One region of the Lysinibacillus sp. BF-4 genome, then DNA from elsewhere that is predicted to be linked to it. Evidence: riboswitches for the same ligand, from Rfam matches in the RefSeq annotation. Region 1 holds a riboswitch; the other holds the start of a gene.
What was found. A riboswitch is a leader RNA that binds a small molecule or an ion and turns the genes downstream of it on or off. The one in region 1 is predicted to bind S-adenosylmethionine.
Positions count from the first base shown of each region.

Region 2: another riboswitch for S-adenosylmethionine. It lies ahead of CH76_RS03365 (bifunctional homocysteine S-methyltransferase/methylenetetrahydrofolate reductase); the one in region 1 lies ahead of CH76_RS14015 (methionine ABC transporter ATP-binding protein).

Region 1 covers NZ_JPUW01000050.1:1,807-10,185, forward strand. The annotation lists gene CH76_RS12220 (SEL1-like repeat protein) at 84-1,991, shown strand; gene CH76_RS12225 (MetQ/NlpA family ABC transporter substrate-binding protein) at 2,007-2,825, opposite strand; gene CH76_RS14010 (methionine ABC transporter permease) at 2,837-3,493, opposite strand; gene CH76_RS14015 (methionine ABC transporter ATP-binding protein) at 3,494-4,495, opposite strand; SAM riboswitch class I at 4,557-4,660, opposite strand; gene CH76_RS12240 (hypothetical protein) at 4,772-5,167, opposite strand; gene CH76_RS12245 (cell wall metabolism sensor histidine kinase WalK) at 5,241-6,617, opposite strand; gene CH76_RS12250 (response regulator transcription factor) at 6,611-7,291, opposite strand; gene aceB (malate synthase A) at 7,584-8,379, opposite strand, start outside.
Region 2 covers NZ_JPUW01000004.1:28,268-36,646, forward strand. The annotation lists gene CH76_RS03350 (YdcF family protein) at 1-464, shown strand, start outside; gene CH76_RS03355 (tetratricopeptide repeat protein) at 477-1,148, shown strand; gene hemG (protoporphyrinogen oxidase) at 1,145-2,521, shown strand; SAM riboswitch class I at 2,679-2,780, shown strand; gene CH76_RS03365 (bifunctional homocysteine S-methyltransferase/methylenetetrahydrofolate reductase) at 2,858-4,699, shown strand; gene metH (methionine synthase) at 4,692-8,120, shown strand; gene CH76_RS03375 (fatty acid desaturase) at 8,269-8,379, shown strand, end outside.

The DNA.
Region 1 (8,379 bases):
GCCTACAATATTAAGTCAATGTGACGATATGGTAAGTAAGAATTTATTTTTTAAAGATAAATCTAGAAAGGAGGCACTCTACTATGATTCATGTACATATTATGAAGGAACAATGCTATAAACTGCATGTACTTCAATTTCATGCATTGGCACATAATTATGAAATTGCCTATACCAATGCTAATACACATCCCAAAATAAGTTTGCATCATGCCCTACTTGCTGTAGAAGAAATAGTGCGTTATGTGTATCAAGATGAAATGCAATCCACAGCTACTACCTTATCACCTCGTGTATTATTAACAACTAAAGCCTTTATAGCAAAAATCCATCCTCGTCGCATTCATCTTCTAATGAATCTCGTTTGGAAGATGACTAACCAATCTGCTAATGATGTCGTCACGGCTAAATCTGCACGTATTGTCATTGATTACTTAGCAGATATTATCGAATGGTATATTCAACGTTTTGATGAAAATTACACTTCTCAAGTAACAGCACCACCTGTTGAAGTTGTCACACCACTCAATCCATTTGACCTTTCGCCAGAAGAAGATTATACGGCCGCTGCTGTATGGTTTGAGCGGGCAGCTAAACAGGGCTATTCGAGTGCACAGTATAATTTAGGTGTGTTATATGAGGCTGGTATGGGCGTTAAAAAAGATATTGATAAAGCGCTATATTATTATAAATTAGCAGCTAAACAACAAGATGCTAATGCGTTATTTAGTTTAGGGCTACTGTATCACGTTGGCAAATTTATTACTCAAGATTACCAACAAGCCATGCATTATTATCAACAATCCGCTGCGCTAGGCAATGCCGATGCCACGTACCATATCGGTGTCTTGTACAATCAGGGGCTAGGTCGCACTATTGATTTTAAAGAAGCCTTACATTGGTTTACGCTCGCTGCCGAAAAAGGTAATACGAGTGCACAAAATAATTTAGGTTTTCTATACTACAATGGCAATGGCGTTCAAAAAAATAGTAACACAGCGATTCATTGGTTTGAGCGTGCGGCTAAAGCAGGCGATGCCAGCGCACAATATAATCTTGGTTTTATTTACCGAAAAAGCACTACCATTGCACAAAATAATAAACTCGCTGCTCATTGGTTTACGCTTGCTGCCTTACAAGATCATGCCAATGCTCAATTTCAATTAGCTTTACTGTATCAATTAGGGCAAGGGGTCGAAAAAAACATCGATGAATGTATGAAATGGCTCAAACTTGCCGCAACAGAAGATCACATGAATGCACAATTTACACTTGGTATGCTTTATCGTCAACAAGGGGACTACATACAAGCTGCACAGTGGTTAACGTGGGCAGCTGAAAAAGGGCATCTTCCTGCAATGTATGACCTTGGGCTCTTATATTTATATGATGAGCCAGTCATCAAAAAAGCCTTACATTATTTCGAAAAAGCGGCTGCTGCTAATAATGCTAACTCACAAGTCGCCTTAGCTAAAATGTACCTACACGGACAAGGGGTCGAAAAAAACACTGTACTTGCCAAACATTGGCTAGAAAAAGCGGTTGCCCAACAGCATCCCGAAGCAGCACTACAGTTAGGTTACCTTGCCCAAACTATGCATGACCAACAGCAAGCCTTGCATTACTTCCAACTGGCCGCACAATTTGGCAATGTCCAAGGACAATACGAGTACGGTAACCTTTATGATAAAGGCATCGGCGTTGCTCAAGACTATATACTCGCTGCACAGTGGATTAAAAAAGCGGCAGATCAAGGGCATATTAAAGCTCAGTTTCAACTTGGACAAATGTATTATTTTGGACAGGGTGTGCCAAAAGACGCCAAACAAGCAGCTAAATACTATCGTATTGCCGCAAATCATGGACATAGTAAAGCACAATATCAATTAGGGATGCTATATAAAAAAGGTATTGGTGTCGCACAAGACTATACCGAAGCTACAAATTGGCTAAAAAAATCATTGCAACAAGAAAACCCGTCGTCTCAATAGACAACGGGTTGCTTTTTATTTCATCCACTCTGGTTTACCAAAGCCTTTAAATTTATCATCAATAATTTTTTCGAATGCTGGCGCTTCAATAATTTCAATAATATCTTTTGCAAATTGCTTATCTTTATTTTCCGTTTTTACAGCTACTACATTACGGAACTGGTCAGACGTATTTTCTAATGCAATGGCATCCAATAAATCTAATTTCGCAGCTAATGCAAAGTTACCTGGTACAGCTGCAATATCTGTACTTTCAATAGAGCGTGGTAATTGCCCCGCCTCTAACGGTAATACTTTTAAATTTTTAGGGTTGCTCGTAATATCTTTTTCAGAAATTTTTAAAGCCTCGACACTTTCATCTACTTCAATTAAACCTTGATCTACTAATACACCTAGTGTACGTGCTGCATTGACAGGGTCATTAGGAATAGTAATTTGAGCGCCATCTGTAATTTCTTCTACAGAAGCGAATTTATTAGAAAATAAACCTAATGGTACTGTTGGTACAATAATTAATGCAGATAAATCCATCTTATTTTCTTTTTCAAAGTTCTCTAAGTAAATCGTATGTTGGAATAGGTTAGCATCAACCTCACCGCTATTTAATGCATTATTTGGTTGGATATAATCACTAAACTCCGTAACTTTAACTTTATACCCCTTTTTCTCTAACTCTGGTACAATTGCTTCTTTTAACATATCGCTATAAGGACCTGCCGTTGCTCCAAATGTTAATGTTTTATCATCATCTGCTTTTTCTGTTTTTGCGTCACCGCATGCACCAAGTACAGCAACTACTGCTAAAGTTAATAACGCTAAAATAATCTTTTTCATTTTATTCTCTCCTATCGTTTGTCTACTTTAATTGATAAACGGTCACCCGTTATTTGTATAATTTGTACTAAAATAATAAGAATCGTCACTGTAACAAACATCGTAATATTGTCATAGCGGTAATACCCATAACGAATGGCAACATCACCAATGCCACCCCCGCCTACAAAGCCCGCCATTGCTGAGAAGGCCACTAAATTAATAAGGGTAATTGTTAAACCTTGGATAATACCTGGTTTAGCTTCAGGCAATAAAACATCTTTAATAATCATTTTAGGTGTTGCGCCTACTGCTATAGCCGCTTCAATCACACCTTTATCAATTTCTTTCATGGATGTTTCAACAAGTCGAGCAAAAAATGGAATCGCCGCAATTGTTAATGATACACTCGCTGCTGTTGGCCCATAGGCATTGCCAAATAAAATAAGACGTGTTAATGGAATCAGTGCTACGATTAAAATAATATAAGGTATCGAACGCACAATATTAATCACAAAACCAAATGAGGTATGGACTAATCGATTTTCTAAAAACATACCTTTGCCTGTTACAAATAATAAAACACCTAAAGGCAAACCAAGTAATAGCGCAAAGAAAAAGGCAATACCAATCATATACAGTGTTTCCCCAAAAGCTTTAATCATCTCAGGACCTAAACTACCAATCATTTATAGCACCTCCACTTCTACATCTCGACTAGCAATATACGCCAATGCTTGCGTAATAGTTGCCTCATCTCCGTTAACTTCCATAATAAATGTCCCTAATGGGCGCTCTCCAATATACTCAATAGCTCCATGGATAAAGTTTCCTTGTAACTTAAACTGTTGTAAGGCATCCGAGATAATCCCCTCGCCTGCAGTTTCGCCTTTAAATAATAATTTAACAAGCGTGCCTGTGCATTTTTCTACAATATGAGGAGGTATATCAAATGACACTACATTAGAAATAAAATGCTTTGTCAGCGGCTCTTTCGGATGGGCAAATAAATCATATACAGTACCTTCCTCAATAACTTTGCCGTCTTGCATAATCGCCATACGATGACAAATTTCTTTAACCACTTGCATTTCATGTGTAATCAAAACAATGGTTATCCCTAGCTCTCGATTAATCTTTTGTAATAAATTTAAAATCGCCACTGTCGTCTGTGGATCGAGTGCACTCGTTGCTTCATCACTTAACAGTACTTCTGGGTTATTCGCAATCGCTCTAGCAATCGCTACCCGCTGTTTTTGCCCACCACTTAACTGAACAGGGAAGGCTTCACTTTTATCTTGTAACTCCACCATCGCCAATAATTCATGCACTCTTTGTTTAATTTGATTTTCCGGGAATTTTGCTGCTCGTAACGCAAAAGCAATATTTTCATATACTGTTTTTTGCTGAATTAAATAGAAATGTTGAAATATCATTCCGATTTTCAAACGAGCTTGTCGTAATGCTTCACCTTTTAATTTAGTAATGGCTACATCATTTATTTTAATGTCACCCGAGGTAGGTTGCTCTAATAAATTAATGCAACGAAGTAAAGAACTTTTACCTGCGCCTGAGTAGCCAACAATGCCAAATATTGTCCCTCTATCTATTGTTAAGCTCACATCATCTACGCCAGTAACCTTAGTGCCACGTGACTTATAGACTTTTGTTACATTTAAAATTTCAATCATTACTATCCTTCCTTTCCAATAAAAAACTTCTTTCAACTAGATTGAAAGAAGTCCACGTACACACTTATCTTTCAGAACTACTTGTCCTGCAGGATTTAGCACCTACCATAAAAATGGGGTTGCTCGACTTCACAGGGCCTGTCCCTCCGTCTGTCTTGATAAGATATTCATTTGTTGTTACTTAGATTAAGCTATTATATAAACTATGTCAACAATATTCAGAAAATATTTTAAAATAAAAAAAGTAGCCCTCTAGTAGAGCTACTTTTTAGCAAATTATGCTTTTGATTTATCAATAAAGAATGTTACAGCTAGGAATAACGCAAAGCTTACTAATAAAATAGTACCGCCTGCGATAAAGAACACTAAGTTAACAACTTCGCTAATAGCGAAAGGTTTAACATAAAATAACCACATACCAATACCTAAACCAAAGGCACCAATAATACCTGTAACTGCTTGAGCTGTTACTAATTTTTTAATACGAACTTCGTAGTTTTTATAGAAAATGCCCCAAGCAAACATACTTAACCAACCAACAAGTAAAATATGCACATGCACTGCCTTCATTGCGTAGCTACCTGCGCCTGCCATATGAGAACCTAAGTAAGCACCAAATAATCCAAAAATCGCTGCTAAGCGAATTAAACGAATTGCCCATTGTTTTTCCATGGTTAATTCCTCCATTACTTTTGTTATTACTTGTAGTATAAATTCCCAATATGAACTTTATATGAACTCCAAATTACATCTTAGGTAGTGTTATTTTCACAGTAGTTCCCTCTCCTAAAACGCTGGTTAAATCAATATGCCCTTCATGTTTTTCTACAACTTGCTTAACAATAGGCAAACCTAAACCCGTACCGTGCTTCGTACGAGATGCATCCGCGCGGTAAAAACGTTCAAAAATACGCGCGAGCGCTTCCTCACTCATACCAATACCTGTGTCCTGTATTGTCACAACTACATCATCTACTGTTTCTTCAAGGGTTAGTTCAATATAAGCGCCCTCTTCACTATATTTAATAGCGTTAGCAATAATATTATCCCAAATATTTTGTAGTAAACCTGCATCCCCTTTAAACATCACAGGCGCAATCGTATAAGAAAAATCAATATGGTGCTCCTCAATCTGCCAGCGATATTTGCGCACAGTATCCTTTAATTGCGCACTTAAATCAAAAACCTCACGCTTTGGCTTACGCGTAGAGCTATCTAGTGTAGTTAGCACTAATAATTGCTTTGTTAATTTGGACAAGCGCTTGGTTTCAATTTCAATAATCTCACCATACTCCGCGCGCTCTTCCTCAGTTAAATTAGGTTGCGCTAATAAAGTTGCATATCCTTGAATATTTAAAAGCGGAGATTGAAAATCATGCGATACATTACTAATAAACTCCTTACGCATTTCATCATTTTCCTGCAATTGATCCGTCATTCGCTTAAAGCTATTAGCGAGCTGTCCAATTTCATCAACACGCTCAATTTCTAAAGGTGCATCAAAGTTTTCATGCGCAATATCACGTGTAGCTAGTGTCAATTTTTTTATAGGATTAATGATTGTTTGAGCCAATACAATAACACCAATTAAGCTTAGTACAAACATTGCTAACATAAGAGCGCCTAAAATACGATGCACTTCAGAAAATAGCAACTTAATATTAGGGCGCATAAACAATGCATAATCTTCACCCTCATAAGTAAAAGGTACACCAATTGTATTGACAAGCTCATTCGCAAAAAAACCCATCACAAATGTTTCACGTGGAAAATCGCGCATCCCATGATACGTAGTGCCAGACATTACACTCTCAACTGTACTTGTTTCAAGCGCCTTATCTCGAAAAGTACCGCCATAAAATGTTTTAGTACCATCATCCTTAACGACATAAAGCTGATAACCTGTTTCGCCGAGCATCGTAAAATAATCATCGAGCTTCTTTACATGCTCTTGCTCAATATAAGCTACCATCGTCTTGGCAATCTCTACGTTCTTTGCATCATTAGGTGCTTTAATAATTTGGTGATAGTACGTATTCGTAAAGAAAAAGCCCAGCAATAAACTGCCGAGCATTAATAATAGCGTGGTAAGTGCAAATTTACTTGAAAGTGTTTTTAACATGCACCGTCCACCTCTAATTTATAGCCAACACCACGCACTGTCGTAATGGCAACACAGTTTGTATGCTTAGCAATACGCTCTCGAATACGTTTAATATGCGTATTTAATGTCTGCTCATCTCCTTCATAATCAAAGCCCCATATTTGCTCCATAATAGTAGCACGAGGAAATACTTGATTAGGGCGTGAAGCAAGCAATGCTAATAACTCAAACTCCTTTAAAGGTAGCATTAACGTTTGGTTACCAATCGTCACCTCAAAGCTACGTCGGTCAATAAACATATCTCCCACTTCAAAGGTTTCTTGGTTCTTTTTATCAAAGCGACGTAAAATAGCAGCAACTCTAAACAACAACTCACGCGGCTCAAATGGCTTAACAACATAATCATCAGACCCTGCCGAAAAACCCTTCTCTTTATCTTCAAGCTCACCCTTAGCTGTTAATAATAAAACAGGAATATTGTAATCTTCATTTAAAATCTTTGTAAGTTCAAAGCCATTCATGCCTGGCATCATTACATCTACAATAGCTAAATCAGGTAAGGTTGTATCTAATTGCTCAAGTGCATCATCTGCACAACTCGCTTGAATCACTTGATAGCCTGCCTGTACGAGATGGATATTTACTAATTTTAAAATATGTGCATCATCATCTACAACTAAAATTGTGTTCATACCCTTCCTCCTCTACTCTTCATAGTCTTACTATAGCAAAAAATACGTAAAATATACGGCTTAATGAGCTCATACTCGCAGTAAAGTCAAAAAAGCCTTATAGCAAGTTGCTACAAGGCTTTCTTCCCTTATTATCTAGACCCCTTTGTCTAAACCTTACACGTTTCTCTGGCATTCCTACTGTCGAGGGGTAAGTCTGCCAATATCGCTAGCCGCATTCGACAACAGCATTGCGATGGTTTTGAATGTTATATGTTAAAATTAGGAGAGTTGTTCTGTGACTTTTACTGACTTAACTTAACTTTGCGTAACCTGGTAGTGTTAAGAACTCAACAAATTCATCTTGTGTAATTAAAGATTTGAATAGTTCAGCCGCCTCATCATAACGACCACTTTCATAAGCTTGTTCCCCAACAGCCTCTTTAATTTTCACAAGTTCTTCGTCTAAAACTTCTAACACAAAGCGTTCTGTAATACCGCGTCCGTCTTCTAAAATACCTTTGTCATGACGAATCCATTGCCAAACCTGTGTACGAGAAATTTCAGCAGTTGCTGCATCCTCCATTAGGTTATTAATTGGTGCTGCACCTTGCCCACGTAACCATGACGCAATATACTGTACACCTACGCTACAGTTTGTCTGTAAGCCTTCGATTGTAATCGTACCATCTGGCACAGCTAACAAATCATCAGCTACAACATTAACATCCTCACGTTTTTTATCAATCTGATTCGGTGTTTTCATAACATCATCAAACTGCTCCATCGCGATCGCAACCATACCTGGATGAGCAACCCATGTACCATCATGACCGTCAGTAGCCTCGCGACGCTTATCCTCTGCAACTTTCGCAAATGCAGCTTCATTTGCCGCATCATCGCCTTTTACTGGAATTTGTGCCGCCATACCACCAATTGCTGGGGCATTACGTTTATGACAGGTTTTAATACATAATTGCGTGTAAGCGCGCATAAATGGTACTGTCATCGTTACCTGACCACGGTCTGGTAAAATCACATCTGGCTGATTGCGCAGACGCTTAATATAGCTAAAGATATAATCCCAACGTCCACAATTCAGCCCAGCT
Region 2 (8,379 bases), on a different contig from region 1:
TTAGTTTATATTATAAATACGCGGCAAAGAAGGGCGTGCCACCTATTTTAGTAATGTCGGGTGGGCAAGGTAGTGACGAGTTAGTAGCAGAGGCTACGGCTATGCGCGATTATATTGTCGAAAAATACGGCATTCCTTCAGAGCATATTTTAGTTGAAGATCAATCTGTTAATACGGAGCAAAATATGCGTTTCTCTAAAAAAATTATGGATGCTCATAGCGGTGAGCGCGAGTATCGCTCAGTATTTGTAACAAATGAGTTTCATTTATTTAGAGCAAGTCTTTATGCACGTAAGGCTGGGCTTGATGCGGAGGGCGTTGGCTCACGCACAGCGTTTTATTATGTACCAAATGCCTTTACACGAGAATTTATTGGGCTACTCGAAATGAATAAAAAATATCATATTATTATATTTATTTTAGTGACGCTAATGATGGCTTTGCTAATGCGTAGCTATTGGTAAGGAAGTGATGATGTGAGTGAAGCAGAAGAATTATATTTACAAGGCAATGCCGCTTATGAGGAAGGGCAATTAGAAAATGCTTTTCGTTCATATGAGGCATCGTCGGCACTTGGGCATCCCGATGCTACTAATAATTTAGCAGATATGTATTTACACGGAGAGTATGTCGAAAAAAATACGAAGCGTGCCTTTCAATTATTTTTAGTAGCAGCTAAAGCAGGTGTACATGAAGCTATGTTTACCCTAGGATTGCTATGCGAAAATGGTATTGGTGTTGTAGTTGCACCTGAGCAGGCCTATTTTTGGTATCGTCGGTCTGCAAAGTATAACGATGTGATGGCGCAATACCGTTTAGGCTCGATTTATTACGAGGCATTACTCGGTAAGCCACGTAATGTATCAAAAGCGCTTTATTGGTATCAGCTCGCTGCACAGCAAGGACATCTCGATGCGCAATATAATCTTGGTTATATTTATAACAATGAGCAAGACGGCGAGATTGATTACGCTAAGGGACGCTTTTGGTATGAGGAGGCTGCAAGCCGAGGAGATATTTTGTCATGCCGTCGCTTAGAGGAAATTTACGAACTAGGTTTAGGTGTAAAGGCGGATGCCACACGTGCTAAATATTGGTGTGAGCAAGCAGAAGCAATTGAACGTATGAAGGGAGAAAATGAAAAATGAAAACAGTAGCAGTAGTAGGTGGCGGGATTACCGGCGTATGCACAATGCATTACTTGCAACGTCAAGTACACGAAAAAAAATTGGATGTTAAACTCGTACTCATTGAAAAAAATGAATACCTTGGTGGAAAAATCCATAGTGAAGCGCAAGACGGCTTTATTATGGAGACAGGTGCAGACTCTATTGTAGCGCGTCACCCAGGTGTTATTGAATTAGTACGTGAGGTTGATTATGAGGATGAGCTAGTTTATAACGAAACAGGTACATCATTTATTTATACGAATAATGAACTGCACGCTATCCCGAAGGACTCAACTTTTGGTATCCCGATGTCATTAGCTTCACTAGAGGCGAGTACATTAGTATCAGCAGAGGGTAAGGCAGAGGCGCTAAAAGATTTACATATGCCAAACAAAAGCTTTACGAAAGAAAGCTCGATTGGCGAATTTTTAACGTATTACTTAGGTGAAGAGCTAGTACAAAAACAAATTGCTCCTGTACTATCAGGCGTTTACTCAGGTAACTTAAACGAGTTATCCATCGCTTCTACACTGCCCTATTTAATTGATTATAAAAATGATTTTGGCAGTATTATTAAAGGTTTTGAAGCGAATAAGGCGCAATTTTCACGTGCTGCTGACAAAAAGTTTATTTCCTTTAAAAAAGGATTAGATAGTTTGTTATATCGAATTGTTGAAACGTTAACAGATGTTGATGTAAAGCTAGGTACGGGTGTAGAAACAATTGAAGAAGGACGTACACTTCATTTAACAAACCGCGAAACACTGACTGCAGATGCTATTGTATTGGCGCTGCCAAATGATGCCATTGCAAAGTTATTGCCAAGCGAAGCCTTGCAGCCATATTTTACAAAATTTACGACAGCTTCAGTGATTACAATGTATTTAGGTTTTACTGTACCGGATGCGCTATTACCAGCAGACGGCACAGGCTATATTGTATCGGATAATACAAATGTCGTGTGTAATGCCGCAACTTGGACAAGCCGCAAGTGGAAACATACTTCAGCACAAGGTAATTTATTAGTACGCTTATTTTATAAAAATATAAATGCACGCTATGAGGAGCTAGAGGCAATGACGGAGGACGAGCTTACTGCAATAGGTATCGCTGACGTGAAAAATAGCTTAGGTATTGATGCAGAGCCAAGTGTTGTTAATGTTACAAAATGGACGAACCAAATGCCACGCTATGATTTAGCTCATCGAGATGCGCTACAAGGCTTGGAGCAAAAAATGGCTGAACACTACCCAACGATTTATTTAGCGGGTTGTTCGTATTATGGTGTAGGCATTGGCGCCTGCATTCAAAATGGTAAAACAATTGGCGAAAAGGTCGCTAACGAATTATAAATTGAAATCCACCAGTGCCTTACTTGCACTGGTGGATTTTTTGTAAACGATAACATCTGTACAATAGGTAGCATTTTTTGTTAGAAATGCATAATAGTATTGACGTGAGTGAGCCCTAGCGATATGATACTTCACAATAGTTAGAAATTTCATAACATTCTTATCGAGAGAAGCGGAGGGACTGGCCCTACGAAGCTTCAGCAACCAACAGCGATGTCAGGTGCTAAATCCAGCTAGTGAATTACTAGGCAGATGAGGAGGAAACATACGATGCGTAGCCCTCTTTTTTGTACATAAAAAGAGGGCTTTTTTATTTTACTTTAGGAGGAATAAGGTATGGGCTTGCTTGAAAAATTACAAACATCAATTGTTGTGGGTGATGGTGCGATGGGAACGATGCTGTACGCGACAGGTTTAGCATCATGCCATGAAGAATTAAATTTATTACAGCCAGCACTAGTAGAGAAAATCCATAATGAATACATTGCGGCAGGTGCAGATGTCATTCAAACAAATACGTACGGCGCAAATGCTATAAAGTTAGCGCGTTATGGGCTTGCGGATAAAGTAACAGAGATTAATAAAGCAGCAACACATTTAGCTAAAAAGGCAGCGGATGGTAACGTATATGTATTAGGTACAATTGGTGGGATTCGTGATATTCGTAAGACGGATGTTACACTAACGGAAATTTTGCAAGGGGTAAAAGCGCAAGCTACAGTATTTTTAACGGAGGGTGTGGATGGGTTATTACTCGAAACATATTATGATTTTGATGAGCTAGTGGCAACACTTGAGCTACTACGTGAGATGACGACGCTACCCATTATTGCACAGGTATCCATGCATGAAGTAGGTGTGCTTCAAAATGGTAAGCCACTCAATGAAGCACTAACAGAGTTAGAACGATGTGGTGCAGATGTGGTAGGTGTTAACTGCCGTCTTGGTCCGTTTCATACGATACAGGCTTTTGAGCAGGTAGATTTGCCACAGCACGCTTTTTTATCCACCTATCCGAATGCGTCATTGCTTGATGTAGAGGACGGTAGGATTGTTTATGAGTCGGAGTATGATTACTTTGGACGAGCTGCAGCAACATTATGTAAGCAAGGTGTGCGCTTAATTGGTGGTTGTTGTGGCACAACACCAAAACATATTGCTGCTGTTAAAAAACACGTAGCGAGTTTAACACCTATTAACGAGAAGCCCAAGCGCCAAATTGCAGTGGACTTTGTGCGCGAGGCTGAGCCACGTACTGTAAAACCGCTTCATGAGAAGGCAAAACAGGAGCGCTCGATTATTGTGGAACTTGATACACCAAGGCATTTAGAGGTGGAGGGCTTTATTAAAGGCTCAGAACAACTGTATGCGGCAGGTGCTGATGTAGTGATGATGGCTGATAACTCCCTTGCGTCTCCGCGTATTAGTAATATTGCAATGGGCGCAATGATTAAAGAGAAGGGTGTACGTCCATTAACACATATTACGTGTCGAGATCGTAATTTAATTGGGCTACAATCACATTTAATGGGGCTAAATGCATTAGGCATTCATGATATTTTAGCTGTAACGGGTGATCCAACAAAGGTTGGCGACTTCCCAGGGGCAACGAGTGTTTATGATGTTACTTCCTTTGAACTGATTGCGCTGATTAAGCAATTAAACGAGGGCATTTCGTTTTCAGGCAAACCTTTACGTAAAAAGGCAAACTTTTCGGTGGCGGCGGCTTTTAATCCAAACGTGCGTGTAGTAGCACGAGCTGTGCCACGCCTAGAGAAAAAAATTGAACACGGCGCAGATTACTTTATTTCGCAGCCTGTCTATACAAAGGAAAAAATTATCGAAACCTACGAGGCAACGAAGCATTTAAGTGTACCAATTTATATTGGTATTATGCCTGTAACTAGCTATCGTAGTGCCGAGTTTTTACATCATGAAGTACCTGGCATTAAGCTGTCAGATGAAGTACTTACACGCATGCGCGATTGTGGTGAGGATAAGGAGCGCGCCACACAAGAAGGCATCGCTATTGCGAAAGAACTGTTAGATACAGCAGCCAAATACTTTAAAGGCATTTATTTAATTACACCATTTTTACGATATGATATGACATTACAATTAATCGCTCACATTAAGGAAATGGATGAAGCGGCAAAAGGGGTTTCGATTAATGGCTAAGCAGACGATACAACAACAACTAGAGCAACGCATTTTAGTAATGGACGGCGCAATGGGCACAATGCTACAAAACGAAAAGCTAAGCGAGGATGATTTTGGTGGTGAGGCATTAGATGGCTGTAATGAAAACCTTGTATTAACGCGACCTGATGTGCTGTTAAAAATTCATGGACAATATTTAGCGGCAGGCGCTGATTTAATTTGTACAAATACATTTGGTGCTACACCACTGGTATTGGATGATTATGATATTGGCGACAGAGCAGAGGAGATTAATATTCGTGCTGCTCAACTTGCGCGCGAGGCAGTAGATGCAGTATCGACAGAGGAGCACCCACGCTATGTGGTTGGCGCAATGGGGCCGACGACTAAAACATTATCCGTAACAGGTGGTGTAACGTTTGAAACGCTAGAAGAAAACTTTTACATTCAAGCTAAAGCATTAATTGAGGGTGGCGTTGATATATTATTGCTCGAAACCACACAGGATACGTTAAATTTAAAGGCAGGAACAATTGGCGTACAGCGTGCTTTTGCAGTGACGGGCAAAGAGTTACCTATTATGATTTCAGGTACGATTGAGCCGATGGGTACAACACTTGCAGGACAAACAATTGAAGCATTTTATATTTCAATCGCGCATACTAAGCCATTATCTGTTGGCTTAAACTGTGCAACAGGTCCTGAGTTTATGACGGACCACCTACGTTCACTATCAGAGCTTGCGACTAGCTTTGTGAGTTGCTACCCTAATGCTGGTTTACCAGACGAAGAAGGTTGCTACCATGAGTCACCTGAGTCATTATCTATTAAGCTACGAGGTTTCGCTGAAAAGGGATGGCTTAACATTGTTGGAGGGTGTTGCGGGACAACGCCAGCGCATATTAAGGCCATTTGCGAGGCAGTAGATGGTTTTGCCCCGCGCAAGCCACAATCGCCGAGTGCTGAGCATCGTGTTTCAGGTATTGAGCAACTCCAATACGATGACTCTATGCGTCCACTATTTATAGGAGAGCGTACGAACGTTATTGGCTCACGTAAATTTAAAAAGCTTATCATTGACGAAAAATACGAGGAAGCGGCTGAAGTAGCGCGCGCTCAAGTAAAAAACGGGGCGCATGTTATTGATATTTGTTTAGCCAACCCTGACCGCGATGAGATTGCAGACATGAAAGGCTTTATGCATGAAGTCGTAAAAAAAGTTAAAGTACCACTCGTGATTGACTCAACAGACGAAAAGGTAATGGAGGAAGCGTTAAAATTTTCGCAAGGTAAGGCGATTATTAACTCTATTAACCTTGAGGATGGAGAGGAGCGCTTTGATGCGGTTGTACCGCTTGCAAAAAAATACGGCGCGGCTTTAGTTGTTGGTACGATTGATGAAGTCGGCATGGCTGTAACACGTGAGCGCAAACTAGAAATTGCCAAGCGTTCGCATGATTTGCTAGTTGAGAAGTGGGATTTCCCTGCGGAGGATATTATTTTTGATCCGCTCGTATTCCCTGTTGGGACAGGGGATGCGCAATATATTGGCTCAGCTGTCGAAACAATCGAGGGCATTCGTTTAATTAAAGAGGCGCTACCTAAATGTTTAACTGTGCTTGGTGTTAGTAATGTGTCCTTTGGTTTGCCACCAGTAGGACGTGAGATTTTAAACGCGGTATATTTATATAACTGTACACAGGCAGGGCTAGATTATGCGATTGTTAATACAGAAAAACTAGAGCGCTACGCATCTATACCAGAAGCTGAAATTACAATGGCCAATCAATTATTATTCCATACAACGGACGCTACACTTGCTGAGTTTACGGATTTTTACCGTGATAAAAAGAAAGAAAAAACAGAAGAGGACCTACCAAAAACAGTGGAGGGACGCTTAGCGTACTACATTATAGAAGGAACAAAAGAAGGGTTGCTTGAAGATTTACAAGCAGCATTAGCGTTATATGACACCCCACTTGCTATTATTAATGGTCCTTTAATGAGTGGCATGGCTGAGGTAGGGCGTTTATTTAATGACAACCAACTAATTGTTGCTGAGGTGTTACAGTCAGCAGGTGTAATGAAGGCAGCTGTATCATTCCTTGAAGACTTTATGGAAAAGAGCGATAGTGATGCAGGTAAAGGCAAAATTGTGCTAGCTACAGTTAAAGGCGACGTACATGATATTGGTAAAAACTTAGTGGACATTATTTTAAGTAATAATGGTTACAAGGTAGTTGACCTTGGTATTAAGGTTACGCCAATTGAGTTAATCGAAGCGATTAAAGCAGAGAAGCCGGATATTGTAGGGCTTTCAGGTTTACTTGTAAAATCAGCACAACAGATGGTAATTACAGCACAAGACTTTAAGGACGCAGGTATTGATGTACCCATTTTAGTTGGAGGAGCAGCATTATCACGTCGCTTTACCGAAACAAAAATTTCTGCACAGTATGACGGTCCAGTGCTTTATGCGAAGGATGCCATGCAAGGTTTAGCTATTGCTAACCGTTTGCAAGATGATGTAGACCGCGCGTTATTATTAGCTGAGCTTGCGGAGGCTATTGATAAACGTAAGGTTGCTGATGAGCTACGTGCGCAAAAGCCAGCACCAACTTTAACCGAAAAACCTGTGCGTACAATCGCTGATGCTACTGTGCGCGTGCCAAGTGATTTGCGTCGCCATGTGCGACACTCCCATTCTGTACAGCATTTATATCCTTACGTAAATATGCGTACATTAATTGGGCATCATTTAGGCTTTAAAGGAAATGTCCTAAAAGCATTAGCAGACAAAGACCCACGTGCCACCGATTTATATGACTTAGTTACAGGCTATCTTGCAGAGGATTTATTTAAGCCAGCTGCGATGTATCAATTTTATAAGGCGCAAGCAGAGGGGGATGATGTTGTATTGTATGCAGAAGACGGCACAACAGAAATCCAACGCTTTACCTTCCCGCGTCAACAAGTAGCACCTTACTTATGTCTTGCAGATTTTTTAAAGACAAAGGATAGCGGTGAGATGGACTATGTAGGTTTAATGTGTGTCACAGCAGGCCATGGTGTTACCGCCTATGCAAATGAATTAAAAGAGCAAGGTAAATTTTTAGAGAGTCATGCTTTTCAGTCTACCGCACTTGAATTGGCAGAAGGCTTAGCTGAACGTATTCACCAAGAGATGCGTGATCAGTGGGGCTTCCCAGATGCTACCGACTTTACGATGCGTGACCGCTTTGCAGCAAAGTATGAGGGACAACGTTTTTCATTTGGCTATCCTGCTTGTCCAAATCTAGAAGATCAAGAAAAACTATTTGCTACATTACGTCCAGAGGATATTGGTGTGCAGTTAACAGAAGGTTTTATGATGCAGCCTGAGGCATCAGTATCAGCTATTGTTTTTGCGCATCCAGAGGCGCGTTATTTTAATGTATAAGCTAGTAGAGAGGAGAGCGTGAAACTGCGCTTCTCTCTTTTTTTATGACAGATGTCATATAAAACACATGACGTTTTCATCTACTGACAATGATGACTGTATCTTATGATTAGGTCATAAAGAAAAAACGTAGGGAGTGGCAACATATATGACAAGCTTTACAGAAAAGAAAAACCAATTGCGTAAAGATGTAGCACAGTTTGCAAAGTCAGATACACGTAAAAGTATTATGCAACTCGTTAATACATTGGGACCGCTA